Regions from separate parts of the Janthinobacterium sp. GW822-FHT07H10 genome, predicted to be linked through region 3. Evidence: predicted binding sites of a transcription regulator. Region 3 holds the regulator's gene; each other region holds the start of a gene.
The links. The regulator FNR, encoded in region 3, switches genes on or off when oxygen is low (the NO sensors DNR and NnrR bind a similar motif). The targets are predictions, from matches to a motif close to TTGATNNNNATCAA.
Positions count from the first base shown of each region.

Region 1: the regulator FNR is predicted to act here: its motif matches at 2,712-2,725, upstream of ubiU (ubiquinone anaerobic biosynthesis protein UbiU).
Region 2: the regulator FNR is predicted to act here: its motif matches at 2,852-2,865, upstream of paaA (1,2-phenylacetyl-CoA epoxidase subunit PaaA).

Region 1 is NZ_JBXAKS010000011.1:37,315-42,020, forward strand. Features, by position in the region: gene AC1RDJ_RS21980 (anaerobic ribonucleoside-triphosphate reductase activating protein) at 1-154, opposite strand, end outside; gene nrdD (anaerobic ribonucleoside-triphosphate reductase) at 144-344, opposite strand; gene AC1RDJ_RS21990 (ribonucleoside triphosphate reductase) at 341-2,092, opposite strand; gene AC1RDJ_RS21995 (hypothetical protein) at 2,216-2,626, opposite strand; gene ubiU (ubiquinone anaerobic biosynthesis protein UbiU) at 2,789-3,826, shown strand; gene ubiV (ubiquinone anaerobic biosynthesis protein UbiV) at 3,836-4,706, shown strand, end outside.
Region 2 is NZ_JBXAKS010000001.1:355,732-360,437, reverse strand. Features, by position in the region: gene paaE (1,2-phenylacetyl-CoA epoxidase subunit PaaE) at 1-132, opposite strand, end outside; gene paaD (1,2-phenylacetyl-CoA epoxidase subunit PaaD) at 172-699, opposite strand; gene paaC (1,2-phenylacetyl-CoA epoxidase subunit PaaC) at 699-1,451, opposite strand; gene paaB (1,2-phenylacetyl-CoA epoxidase subunit PaaB) at 1,466-1,750, opposite strand; gene paaA (1,2-phenylacetyl-CoA epoxidase subunit PaaA) at 1,779-2,768, opposite strand; gene paaX (phenylacetic acid degradation operon negative regulatory protein PaaX) at 2,993-3,922, shown strand; gene AC1RDJ_RS01630 (hypothetical protein) at 4,090-4,341, opposite strand; gene AC1RDJ_RS01625 (M14 family metallopeptidase) at 4,484-4,706, shown strand, end outside.
Region 3 is NZ_JBXAKS010000003.1:581,469-586,174, reverse strand. Features, by position in the region: gene ccoP (cytochrome-c oxidase, cbb3-type subunit III) at 1-567, shown strand, start outside; gene ccoG (cytochrome c oxidase accessory protein CcoG) at 571-1,953, shown strand; gene AC1RDJ_RS10410 (FixH family protein) at 2,009-2,533, shown strand; gene fnr (fumarate/nitrate reduction transcriptional regulator Fnr) at 2,659-3,417, opposite strand; gene AC1RDJ_RS10400 (response regulator) at 3,668-4,706, shown strand, end outside.

The DNA.
Region 1 (4,706 bases), on a different contig from region 3:
TCGCGCCGTCCGGCGTGCGCGCCTGCAGGTGCGGATTGTGGCAATAGCCGCAGCGCCACGGGCAGCCCTGCACGAAGACCACGGCCGCCAGCTTGCCCGGATAGTCGCTGGCGGAAAAGGGCGTCAGGCCGCCCACTTTCAGTTCAGCCGCCATGGCAGGCGGGCTGGCCAAGCCGGGCGCCCGTTTCCGTAAAGTACTGGCGCTCGTGGAATTCGCCCTGTTTGCCGATGTTGAACGAGGCAACGGGACGGTGATAGCCCATCACGCGGGTCCAGATTTCGCAGCGCTGGCGTTCGCTGTCGACGAGAGTGATGGCGGGAGTGAAGTCGGGACGTGCGTTCATGGCGTTTCCTCAAGAGATGCAACAGGGTGGGCCTGCTTGCGGGCGATGAGCTCCGCGTCGCAGGTGGGACAGAATTCGTGCTTGCCGGCCAGGTAGCCGTGGCGCGGGCAGATGGAAAACGTGGGCGTGACCGTGATGTAGGGCAGCGAGAAGCGGCTCAGGGCGCGCTTCACGAGTTCGCGGCAGGCGTTGGCGTCCGACAGCGCTTCCGTCATGTACAGGTGCAGCACCGTGCCCCCCGTATACTTGCGCTGCAGCGCATCCTGCAGTTCCAGCGCCTCGAACGGGTCGTCCGTATGGCCCACGGGCAGCTGCGAGGAATTCGTGTAGTAGGGGTTGTCCGGCGTGCCCGCCTGCAGGATGGCGGGGAAGCGCTTGCGGTCTTCGCGGGCGAAGCGGTAGGTCGTGCCCTCGGCCGGCGTCGCTTCCAGGTTGTACATATGCCCCGTCTCTTCCTGGAATGCCAGCATGCGGGCGCGCACGTGGTCGAGCAGGCGCACGGCCAGCGCATGGCCTTCGGGCGCCGTGATGTCATAGGCGTCGCCGCTGAAATTGCGGATCATCTCGTTGATGCCGTTCACGCCCAGCGTGGAAAAGTGGTTGCGCAGGGTGCCCAGGTAGCGTTTCGTGTAGGGGAACAGGCCTTGCTGCATCAGTTCCTCGATGGTGGTGCGCTTGATTTCCAGGCTGGTCTTGCCCAGTTCCAGCAGGCGGTCCAGGTCGGCCAGCAGCGCTTTCTCGTCGCCGCGCCACAAATGGCCCAGGCGCGCGCAGTTGACCGTCACCACGCCGAGGGATCCGGTCTGCTCGGCCGAACCGAACAGGCCGTTGCCGCGTTTCAGCAGTTCGCGCAAGTCCAGCTGCAATCGGCAGCACATGGAGCGGATCATGTTCGGCTTGAGTTCCGAATTGATGAAATTCTGGAAGTAGGGCAGGCCGTAGCGGGCCGTCATCTCGAACAGGCGTTCGGCGTTCTCGCTATGCCAGTCGAAGTCCTCGGTGATGTTGTAGGTCGGGATGGGGAACGTGAAGACGCGACCCTTGGCGTCGCCCGCCATCATGATCTCGATGTAGGCGCGGTTGATCATGTCCATCTCGGCCTGCAGCTCGCCATAGCAGAAGTCCATCTCCTGGCCGGCGATGACGGGGATCTGCTCGCGCAGGTCGTCCGGGCAGACCCAGTCGAAGGTGAGGTTGGTGAACGGCGTCTGCGTGCCCCAGCGCGATGGCACGTTGAGGTTGAAGATCAGCTCCTGCATGGACTGGCGCACGTCCTCGTAGCGCAGGCTGTCCTTGCGGATGAAGGGCGCCATGTAGGTGTCGAAGGAGCTGAACGCCTGCGCGCCGGCCCATTCGTTTTGCAGCGTGCCGAGGAAGTTGACGATCTGGCCGATGGCGCTCGACATATGCTTCGGCGGGCTCGATTCGATCTTGCCCGGCACGCCATTCAAGCCTTCGTGCAGCAGGGTGCGCAGCGACCAGCCGGCGCAATAGCCGGCCAGCATGTCGAGGTCGTGGATGTGCAGGGCCGCTTCGCGGTGCGCCGCACCCACAGCCGGCGGGTACACCTGGTCGAGCCAGTAGTTGGCGATGACCTTGCCCGAGACGTTGAGGATCAGGCCGCCCAGGGAATAACCCTGGTTGGCGTTGGCGTTCACGCGCCAGTCGCGCCGGTCCAGATATTCATTGACGGACGCGGCGACATCGACCTGGCCGGGGGCTGCTCTTGCTGGTGCTGTAGTTGACATGGAATCTCCAATAAACACAACATGCGGTGTTTTCATGGAGATTAATCACTAAATGTAGTGACGTCAAAGGGGGCGTACAGTTGCTTGCCAAATCCTTGACGCAGGTGAAAAAAGCGCCCCCGTTTACTTTTTCGCGCGCCCCTGGCGCAGGATGAAGCAGCTCAGGCCGAACCAGGCGGCGCCGCAGACGGCGATGCTGAGGAGGGAGGCGGGCAGCACGTGCGCCCAGATTTCCAGCGGCGAGAACGTGCTCCAGCTGGCGACGCGCAAGTCGAAGGTGACGTAGTTCGCCAGCAGCCAGTAGACGGCCAGCAGGCCCGTGCAGATGGCCGCCTGGCGCGGCACGGACATGGCGCGGCGCGCCAAGGCGGCCTGCAGGAACAGCAGCAGCACGCCCGGATACGCGCCCAGTACCTCGGGCGACAGGATGGACAGCGTCTCGGCGTCAAGGCCGTCGGCCGGCGCCGCCCACTGCACCTGCAGCACGGTGAGGAACAGGGTCAGCAGGAAGATCAGCAGCGGTTTGCGGGGCATGGCGGTCAGTGGAATCGGGTAATGGGACGGGCATTTTACAGCCAGGTCAAGCAATTCGCGCGCGTGCCGGCCATGCATGCATTCCTTCACCTGGGTCAAGGACTGGGCGCCATGGGCGGGGCTATAGTCTGCACCCTGAGCCGACACAGGAATGTGAATATCATGATGCTTGAAGCAACCACCGCCACCCGCGTGGCCGGACCGCTGGAACTGGTCTGTCCCGCCGGCAGCCTGCCCGCCCTGAAAGCGGCCGTCGACAATGGCGCCGACACCGTGTACCTGGGTTTTCGCGACGCCACCAACGCGCGCAATTTCGCCGGCCTCAATTTCGACGAGAAGGCCATCGCCGAGGGCGTGCGCTATGCGCACCAGTATGGACGCAAGGTCTTGCTGGCCTTGAATACCTATCCGCAGCCGCACAACTGGGCCGTATGGCGCAGCGCCATCGACCGCGCCGCGCAGGCCGGCATCGACGCCATGATCGTCGCCGATCCGGGCCTGATGGCGTATGCGGCCCAGCACCAGCCGCAGCTGCGCCTGCACCTGTCCGTGCAGGGGTCGGCCACCAATTACGAGGCCATCAATTTTTACCATGAACACTTCGGCATCGCCCGCGCCGTGCTGCCGCGCGTGCTGTCCATGGCGCAGGTCGAGCAATTGATCGCCAAGACGGATGTCGAGATCGAGGTCTTCGGCTTCGGCAGCCTGTGCGTGATGGTCGAGGGCCGCTGCGCGCTGTCCTCGTATGCGACGGGCGAGGCGCCGAATACCCACGGCGTGTGCTCGCCGGCCAAGGCCGTGCGCTGGCTGGAGACGCCGAACGGCCTGGAGTCGCGCCTGAACGGCGTGCTGATCGACCGTTACGCGCCGGGCGAGAACGCCAGCTACCCGACCCTGTGCAAGGGACGTTTCGAGGTCAACGACGAAGAGTATTACGCGATCGAGGAGCCGGCCAGCCTGAATACCCTGGCGCTGCTGCCGCAATTGATCGCCATGGGCGTGCGCGCCGTGAAGATCGAAGGGCGCCAGCGCAGCCCCGCCTACGTGGCGCAGGTGACGCGCGTGTGGCGCGAGGCGATCGACGCCTGCCGCGAAGGCAATGCGCGCTACGCCGTCAAGCCGGGCTGGATGGCGGCCATGGACAAGCTGGCCGAGGGCCAGCAGCACACGTTGGGCGCTTACCACCGCTCCTGGAAATAAAGGATGAACATGCTGAAACTCTCTTTGGGCCCCTTGCTGTACTACTGGCCGCGCGCCACCGTGTTCGAGTTTTACCAGCAGATCGCCGGCACCGCCGTCGATATCGTCTACCTGGGCGAAACCGTGTGCTCGCGCCGGCATGAACTGCGCCTGGCCGACTGGCTCGACATCGCCGACATGCTGGCCGCAGCCGGCAAGGAAGTGGTGCTGTCGACGCAGGCGCTGATCGAGGCGGGCGCCGAACTGGCGACCCTGCGCCGCATCACGGGCAATGGCCGCTATGCGGTCGAGGCGAACGACATGGGCGCCGTGCACTGCATGGCGAAGGGCGCGCCTTTCGTCGCCGGCCCGCACCTGAACCTGTTCAATGGTCCCAGCCTGCAATTGCTGGCGCGCCTGGGCGCCCGGCGCTGGGTGATGCCGCTGGAAATGGGCCAGGAAGCGCTGGCCGAGATGCAGCGCCAGAAACCGGAGGGGCTGGAAACGGAAGTCTTTGCCTATGGCCGCATGCCGCTGGCGTTTTCCGCGCGCTGCTTCACGGCGCGCAACCGCAACCTGCCGAAGGACGATTGCGGCTACAGCTGCCTGGAAGAGCCGGATGGCCTGCTGCTGCGCACGCGCGACGAAGTGCCGTTCCTCGTGCTCAACGGCACGCAGACGCAGTCGGCGCTGGTCTACAACCTGGTGCGCGAACTCGACGCCATGCACGCCATGGGCGTGTCCGTCGCGCGCCTCAGCCCGCAAGCCATGCACACGGATACAGTCATCGCCATTTTCGACCGCGCGCGGCGCGGCCAGGTCAGCGGCGTCGGTGCGCAGGCCCAGCTGGCGGCCTGCCAGCCGGCCGGCGCCTGCGACGGCTACTGGCATGGCCAGCCCG
Region 2 (4,706 bases), on a different contig from region 3:
CAGGGTCAGGTGCTGGCCCTGCTGGAAGCGGAACTGCTGTTCCAGCTCGGCCGGCACGGCGAACGTGACGGCGATGGTGTCGCGCGTTTCATTGCGCACGTTTGCCACGGACAGCGGATAAAATTTACTCATGCTTCATCTCCAGTTTCTTCGTGCCTTGTTTTAGCGTGGCTAGTGGCACTTGAAGTAATCAAACGGTTCGCGGCAGTCGAGACATTTGTACAGGGCCTTGCACGGCGTGGAGCCGAACTGGCTGGTCAGCTGCGTATGCGTCGAGCCGCAGTTCGGGCAGATCACGTCCAGCCTTGGCATGGCCTGGCGCTTGACGCCACCACGCAAGCCGCTGATGTCGATCACCTGCTGCTGCGGCGGGGCGATGCCATAGCCTTGCAGCTTGACCTTGCCCGCCTCGCTCATCCAGTCCGTGGTCCACGCGGGCGACAGCTGGTTCACCAGGGTCACCTTGGCCACGCCGTGGCTGCGCAAGGCATCCGTGACGGCATCGGCGATCACCTGCATGGCCGGACAGCCCGAATACGTGGGCGTGATCGTCACGATGCACGCATCGCCGCCGGTGACTTCGACGGCGCGCACGATGCCCAGGTCCACCACTGAAATGACGGGGATTTCCGGATCCGGCACGTCGCCGAGCCAGGCCCAGACCTGGGCCGCGTCCAGCGCTGCCGTGGCCGTGTTCATTACCACTCCGCCCCGGGATAGGCGCGCTGCAGGAACTGCATCTCGGCCAGGATAAAGCCCAGGTGCTCCGTGTGCGTGCCCTGCTTGCCGCCCTTTTGCATCCAGGCGTCCGGCGCCGGCATGGTCAGGGTGGCTTCGGCGAAGATCTCGGCCACGTGCTCGAGGAAAGCCTGGCGCAGGATGTCGGACGGCGGTGCGATGCCGGCGGCGACCATGGCCTGGTCGACGGCGTCGTACTTGAACATCTCGCCCGTGTACATCCACAGCGCATCGGCCGCGGCCTGCGTTTTCGCGTGGCTTTGCTCCGTGCCGTCGCCGAGGCGCACAACAAGATCGCCGCTGCGGCGCAGGTGATAGGTGACTTCCTTGATCGACTTCTGCGCCACTTCGACGATGCGCGCGTCAGCCGATTTCGTCAGTTCCAGCAGCTGGAAGTAGTGCCAGGTGTCGAAGAAGAACTGGCGCATCATGGTGTCGGCGTAATTGCCGTTCGGCTGCTCGAGCAGCAGGCAGTTCTTGAAGTCGTGGGCGTCGCGCAGGAAGGCGATATCGTCCTCGTCGCGCCCCGCGTTTTCCAGTTCGGCCGCATAGCTGAACCACAAGCGCGTCTGGCCCAGCAGGTCCAGCGCCACGTTGGTCAGCGCCATGTCTTCTTCCAGCGCCGGGCCCTTGCCGCACAGCTGCGACAGCTGCTGGCTGAGGACCAGGGCGTTGTCGCCCAGGCGCAGGAGGTAATTGACCTTGTCATCCATCGCAGGCGCTCCCATCACAGGTTCTTGACTTCTTCCGGCATCGGGAAGAAGGTGGGGTGACGGTACACCTTGCTGTTCGATGGTTCGAACAGCGCGCCCTTGTCGCCGGGGCTGCTGGCGACGATGTCGGCTGCGCGCACCACCCAGATGCTCACGCCCTCATTGCGGCGCGTGTAGACGTCGCGCGCATGGTTGACCGCCATGGTGGCGTCGGAAGCGTGCAGGCTGCCCACATGCTTGTGCGCCAGCCCGTGCTGGCTGCGGATGAAAACTTCCCACAATGGCCATTCTTTGCTCATGTTGCTCTCCCCTATCTGTCTTATCTGTTTACGCTGCCGCTTTGTTAGCGGCTTGCTTGTCTGCATACGCGACCAAGGCATCGCGGAACCATTCGCCGTCCTCATACGCTTTCACGCGCGTTTGCAGGCGCTCGCGGTTGCACGGGCCATTGCCCTTCAAGACATTGTTGAACTCGGACCAGTCGATCTCGCCGAATTCATAGTGGCCCGTTTCGGCATTGAATTTCAGGTCGGGGTCGGGCACGGTCAGGCCCAGGTATTCGATTTGCGGCACGGTCTGGTCGACCATGCGCTGGCGCAACTCATCGTTCGAAAACAGCTTGATGCGCCATTGCGCCGATTGGGCGCTGTTGACGGAAGCGGCGTCGGACGGGCCGAACATCATCAGCGAAGGCCACCACCAGCGGTTCAGCGCATCCTGCGCCATGGCTTTCTGCGCGGGCGTGCCCTTGCACAGCGACATCATGATGTCGTAGCCCTGGCGCGCATGGAACGATTCTTCCTTGCAGACGCGGATCATGGCGCGTGCATACGGGCCATACGAGCAGCGGCACAGGGGAATCTGGTTAATGATGGCGGAACCGTCGACCAGCCAGCCGATGGCGCCCATGTCGGCCCACGACAGGGTCGGATAGTTAAAGATGCTGGAATACTTGGCTTTGCCTGAGTGCAAGGCAGCCAGCAGCTCGTCGCGCGAGACACCGAGGGTTTCCGCGGCGCTGTACAGGTACAGGCCGTGGCCCGCTTCGTCCTGGATCTTCGCCAGCAGGATGGACTTGCGCTTCAGGGTAGGCGCGCGCGTGACCCAGTTACCCTCAGGCAATTGACCGACGATTTCCGAGTGGGCGTGCTGCGAAATCTGGCGGATCAGGGTCTTGCGGTAGGCGTCCGGCATCCAGTCCTTGGCTTCGATCTTGATGCCTTCGTCGATGCGCGCCTGAAAAGCGCGTTCTTCCGATCCCATGTCGTCGATCGAGCGGACGTTTTTGAGGCCGGTTTCAACCATTTGTGCGTACATGATGTGTCTCCCATGTCGTGTTTCTTTGCTATAGCGCAAAGCGATACACGGATAATACGATACATAAAACGATTTGCATACACTTGATTTGAATCATTTCATAAATCCGTATCTTATGAGCCTTTTACGGGGGTATGATGTGAAAAAATAGTCCACGCCCCGGCGCATGGCAAAGTAAACTGCTGCTTTTATTGAAACGACCAATACGGCCAGACCAGGACCACATGAAGAACACCGCTTGCAGCACATGGATAGCCGCCTTCCTCGCCACCGACCCGCCCCGCTCGAAGTCGCTGGTAATGACGATTTTCGGCGATGCCATCGTGCCGCGCGGCGGCGCCATCTGGCTCGGCAGCCTGATCGAATTGCTGGCGCCGTTCGGCGTCAACGACCGCTTGCTGCGCACCAGCGTGTTCCGCCTGGCGCAGGAAGGCTGGCTCAGCTCGCAAAGGGATGGCCGCCGCAGCGCCTATACGATACGTCCCGACGCGCTGGCCCGCTTCGAGCGCGCCTACCGCCGCATCTATGCGCCGCTGGTCGCGCACTGGGATGGCAGCTGGACCCTGGTGATCGGCCCGGCCGGCAGCATCGGCGCCGCCGAGCGGGGCGCCCTGCGCAAGGAATTGCTGTGGGCTGGCTATGGCTTGATCGCGCCCGGCATCTTCGGCCATCCGGCCAGCAATGCGGAAGCGCTCGAGGATATCCTCGCGCGCAACGAAGTGCAGGGCAAGCTGTATGTGTGCCACACCACGGAATTGCCGGGCGTCAGTACGCGCCCGCTGCGCGACATGGTGGGCGAATGCTGGGATTTGTCGGAAGTGATGGCCGGCTATGAAAAATTCATCGCCAGCTTCCAGCCGCTGCTGACCTTGCTGCAAGACAACCCCGTGTTCGACGCCGAACAAGCGTTCGTCATCCGCTCACTGTTGACGCACGCCTACCGCCGCGTGCAATTGCACGATCCGCAACTGCCCGTCGAGCTGCTGCCCGAACCGTGGCCCGGCACGCAGGCCTACGCGCTGGCGCGCGCGCTGTACCGCATCACGTATGCGGCCGCCGAGGAGCATATCCTGGCCACCCTGCGGCGCGAGGATGCACAGGCGCCCGATGTGGAGCCGTGGTTCTACGAACGTTTCGGCGGGTTGAACAGCTGAGAAAACGTCCATGGCGGCGCTGCAGGGCCCAAGCCTACGTTTGCGCTGCCTGCGGCCCTGCGCCGGGCCCCGAACATTTTGCAGGCGTTCGGCAGGCGTGCTGCAACAGGCGCTGATTAATCAGACGATCAATCAGACGATCAATCAGACGATTCATCAGACGCTCATTACTTGACGACGACCTGTTTCGCCCCGGCCAGCAAATCCTGCCCCAGCTTTTCCAGCGCATTGGCCTGCACCAGCATGGTGTCGAGGATGGCGGCATTGAAGGTGAATTCGGCCGGCGTCGTGTAGCCGGGAAAGCGCAGGATGCGCAGCAATTCCTGCAAGGTCGTGCCCTTGCCCAGGTGCGCCAGCGCGTCGCTGAGGGCGCTGACTTTCTTTTCCAGCTCGCGTATGTGTTTACCGTTGTCGTCCATGATGATCTCCCGATGTTCGAGCTATCACCTTAGCAAAGCGCATCGCGCGTCGTTTGCGCCAGCACAAAGACGCAGACAAAACAGGTATCATCGCGCCATTGCACACGATGCAAAACCTCTCTTGTTTTTATCAGGAACACTCATGACCATTAAAATCAGCCAGCAATTCGATGCCGGCGCGATCGAAGTGCTGCGCGCCAACGATGCCCAATCCATCGAGCTGAACATTCGCAAGGATTCCCACGCCGACATCACGCAGTGGTTTTATTTCCGCCTGCAAGGCGCGCAGGGCGAGGCGTGCACGATCCGCTTCATGAATGCAGGCAAGTCGGCCTACCCGGACGGCTGGAAGGATTACCAGGCGG
Region 3 (4,706 bases):
TACCTGAGCCAGGACTTGAAGACGGTGGCCGCCGATCCGCAGGCGCAAGCCATCGGCCAGCGCCTGTTCCTCACCTACTGCGCGCAATGCCACGGTTCGGATGCGCGCGGCAACAAGGGCTTCCCCAACCTGACCGACAAGGACTGGCTGTATGGCGGCGAACCTGACGTCATCAAGACCACCATCATGCACGGCCGCAATGGCCAGATGCCGCCGATGGGCGCCGCCCTCGGTTCCGAGAAGGATGTCGAGAACGTGGCCCATTACGTGCTGAGCCTGTCCGGTTCCACGTCGGATCCCGTCAAGTCCGTGCTGGGCAAGGCCAAGTTCGGCGCCTGCATGGCCTGTCACGGCGCCGATGCGAAGGGCAACCAGATGCTGGGCGCGCCCAACCTGACGGACAAGACCTGGCTGTATGGCGGCAGCGCCGATACCATCATGGAAACCGTGCGCAAGGGCCGCAGCAACACCATGCCGGCCTTCAGCGACTTCCTCGGCGAATCGAAGGTGCACGTGCTGTCGGCGTATGTCTGGAGCCTGTCGAATCCGCAGGCGCCCGCGAAGTAAACAATGGAACCTCAAGTCATCAAGATGTATGCGGCCCGCGAGCAAATCTACCCTCGCGAGGCCAAAGGACGCTACGCTACCTGGCGATGGGTATGCGTTTGGCTTACCCAGCTCGCGTTCTACGGCTTGCCGTGGCTGACGTGGAATGGCAGGCAAGCCCTGCTGTTCGACCTGACCACGCGCAAGTTCTACATTTTCGGCGTCGTGCTGTGGCCCCAGGATTTCATCTACCTGGCGGCCCTGCTGATCATCTGTGCGTATCTGCTGTTCCTCGTCACGGCCATCGCCGGGCGGGTATGGTGCGGGTTTTCGTGCCCGCAAACGGTGTACACGGAAATCTTCCTGTGGGTCGAACGCAAGATCGAGGGCACGCGCAGCGCGCGCATGGCCCTTGACAAGCAGGGCCCGTCGCTGCGCAAGACGGCCAAGAAGACGGCCAAGCACCTGGTGTGGGGCGCCATCGCCCTGTGGACGGGCTTTACCTTCGTCGGCTACTTCACGCCGATCAAGGAACTCGCCCATTCCGTGCAAACGCTGAACTTCGGCCCGTGGGAATGGTTCTGGGTGCTGTTCTACAGCCTGGCCACCTACGGCAACGCGGGCTGGCTGCGCGAGCAGGTGTGCAAATACATGTGCCCCTACGCGCGCTTCCAGAGCGCCATGTTCGACCAGGACACCCTGATCATCACCTATGACGCCAAGCGGGGCGAACCGCGCGGTGCGCTGAGCAAGAAGGCCGGCAACAACGACAAGCTGGGCGACTGCATCGACTGTACCCTGTGCGTGCAGGTGTGTCCGACCGGCATCGATATCCGCAACGGCCTGCAGTATGAATGCATCGGCTGCGCCGCCTGCGTCGATGCCTGCAACAGCGTGATGGACAAGGTCGACCGGCCACGCGGACTGGTACGCTACAGTACCGACCATGCGATGGAAAACAACTTCGACTCGAAGCAGATCCGCCAGCGCGCCATGCGCCCGCGCGTGCTGATCTACACCTCCATCCTGGCCCTGATCATCATCGCCGTGTGTACCTCGCTGGCCCTGCGCACGCCGCTGAAGATGGACGTCATCCGCGACCGCGGCTCGATGGGGCGCGAAGTGGAAGATGGCATGATCGAGAACGTCTACCGCCTGCAGATCATGAACACTTCGGAGCAAAGCCAGAGCTTCAGGATCAGCGTTGCCGGCTTGCCGGGCCTGACCTTGCTGACGCGCGATGAAGTGACCTTGCAGGCGACGGAAACGCTGGGCTGGCCGATCCGCCTGCGCGTGCCGCACGGCGTGGGAGAGAAGGGCTCGAACAAGATCACGATCGAGCTGCAGTCGCTGGACGACCCGTCGCTGCACGTGCGCGAAAGCGCCGTGTTCATCGTGCCACGTTAAGCAGGAAAGGCGGCAGGAATCCCCGTGTTCTTGCCGCCGTCACAAGGAGAAAACAATGTCCGACAGTCTGAAACTGCAAGCCCCCGCCGCGCCCTGGTACAAGCACCGCTGGCCATGGCTGCTGATGATCGGTCCCGGGCTGTCCGTCGTCGTCGGCAGCTTCATGGGCTATATCGCGTTTACGCAACCCGACGCGCTGGTGGTGGGCGACTATTACAAGCAGGGCAAGGCCATCAACCAGGACTTGCGGCGCGATACGGCCGCCAGCAACCTGGCCATGTCGACCAGCCTGGCGTACGACGTGGCGCAAGCACGCCTGACGGGCTCCGTGCACAGCTTCGGCAAGGCTTACCAGGCGCCGCTGCAGCTGCACCTGGCGCACGCGACCTTGCCGGAAAAGGATATCAAGCTGCTGGTGCAGCCCGACGCCATGGGCAACTTCTCGGTGGCGCTGCCGATGCTCGAGCGCAGCCGCTGGCAGGTGCTGGTGGAAAACAATACGCGCGAGTGGCGCCTGTCGGGCATCTGGACCTGGCCCGCGCAGCGCAGCATCGCGCTGCATGCGGACGAGGAACTGTAAGGCACTGCGCCGGGGAAAACCGTGGCGGGCGCCAGTGATGGGCGGCCGAGCAGCGCAGCTGTGCCGGTGTACAGCGCGCAGCGCAAGCCGCAAAGCGCGACGCGCAGCGGGTTTTGACGGTGCCGTTATTTGCAGGTGTCGGTGCCGGCCGTAATGGCTTTTAATTTTGCCGGCTGCAGGATCTCGATCTCGCGGTTCGACACGCGCAGCCAGCCTTCCTTCTTGAACTTCGACAGCAAGCGGCTGACGCTCTCGATGGTCAGGCCCAGGTAGTTGCCGATTTCCTCGCGCGACATGCGCAGCTGGAAGTTGCTGCCCGAATAGCCGCGCGCCTCGTAGCGCGACGCCAGGTTGACGATGAAGGCGGCAAAACGCTGCGTCGCCTGCATATTGCCCAGCAACAGCATCACGCTTTGCTCGCGCGTGATTTCCTGGCTCATCATGCGGTGGAAATGGCGCAGCAGGGTGGGCATATTGCCCAGCAATTGTTCCAGGCTGGAAAACGGAATTTCACACACTTCGCTGTCTTCCAGCGCCACGGCATTGCAGTGGTGGCGGTCGGCGCTGATGGCGTCCATGCCCAGCAGTTCGCCAGCCATCTGGAAGCCCGTCACCTGCTCTTCGCCGCCCGGATTGATCTGGTAAGTCTTGAAGTGGCCCAGGCGGATCGCGTACAGGTTCTGGAACGAGTCGCCGATGCGGAACAGCGAGGCGCCGCGCGCGACCTTGCGGCGGCGGCCGATAATCTGGTCCAGCCTGTCCATGTCGCCCACGTCGAGGCCCATCGGCAGGCACAATTGATGCATGCTGCACGTCGAGCAGCGCGCACGCAACGCTTCCACGTTCACGGCGGGCAAGGCTGGAGAGAGTAGCGCTTCTGTCATGTCAGTACCTTTTTGAAAATGCAATAACAAGTTTACTGCATAGCGCGCTTGCCTGTGCCATTTTCCCCGTCATTCACGCTAATTTCGCTGAATAAACGACGTCCTGCATTTAATTTTATGGCAACATCGTCAATTGCTGCTTTGACGGCGGGAATTTACGCGGCCGGCGCTTGCCAAGTTGCTGTATTGATAGGAAAATTCCTGACAGCATTATCTGCCGCCTGTCCCTTCGGGGACTGAAAAGGAAATCATGAAGCCTCTCGGCATTAAAGCAAAAGTCGCGCTGGCCACCAGCCTGACCTCGATCGCCATGATCGCCCTGGTCACCATGATCCAGGTCAAGCACATGCGCGACGATTTCACGCAAGTGCTGCTGGTCCAGCAAACGGCCCTGATCGAGCGCACGGCCGAAGAGCTCGACGACAAGTTGGCGATGCTGCTCGACATCATCACCCAGACGGCGCGCCACCAGCCGCCCGCCCTCATGGCCGACGCCGGCGCATTGCGCGAGTACTACACGCAGCGCGCCATGCTGGCCCTGTTCGACGACGTGCTGGTGCTCGACACGCAGGGCAAGGTGGTGGCCAACGTGCCCGAGGTGCCGGGACGCAACGGCACCGACGTGACGGACCGCGATTACTTCCATACCGTCATGCGCACGAAACAGGCGATGATCACGCAACCGATGCTGGGCAAGACCAGCCACTTGCCCATCGTGCAGATGGTCGCGCCCGTGCTGGACAAGAACGGCGCCGTGGCCGGCATCGTGATCGGCGTGCTGCGCCTGTACAAGGACAATATGCTGGGCCACCTGCGCACGGCCAAGGTGGGCAAGAGCGGCTATTACTTCATCCTCACGCGCGAAGCCGTGCCGCGCTACGTGCTGTACCCCGATACCAGCCGCCTGCTGCAGCCGCGCGCGCCGAACGCCAACCAGACCACCACGCAGCTGCTGAAAGAAGACGGCGAAGGCAGCATGGTCAGCACCAACAGCCGCGGCATCACGGCCGTCAACAGCTTCAAGCGATTGAAATCCGTGAACTGGCTGCTGGCCGCCTCGTTGCCCGTGGCCGACGCGTTCGAGCCGTTCAACGGCGTACTGTCACGGCTGGTACTCTGGAGCATCTGCGCCTCGCTGCTGGCCGCGGCCGTGCTGGGCTGGGTCACCGTGCGCCTGCTGTCGCCGCTGGTGCGCCTGCGCGACACCCTGCTGTCGCTGCGCGCCTCGGGCAACCGCTTCACCCCCGTGCCGGTGCAGCAGCGCGACGAGATCGGCGAGCTGACGGAGG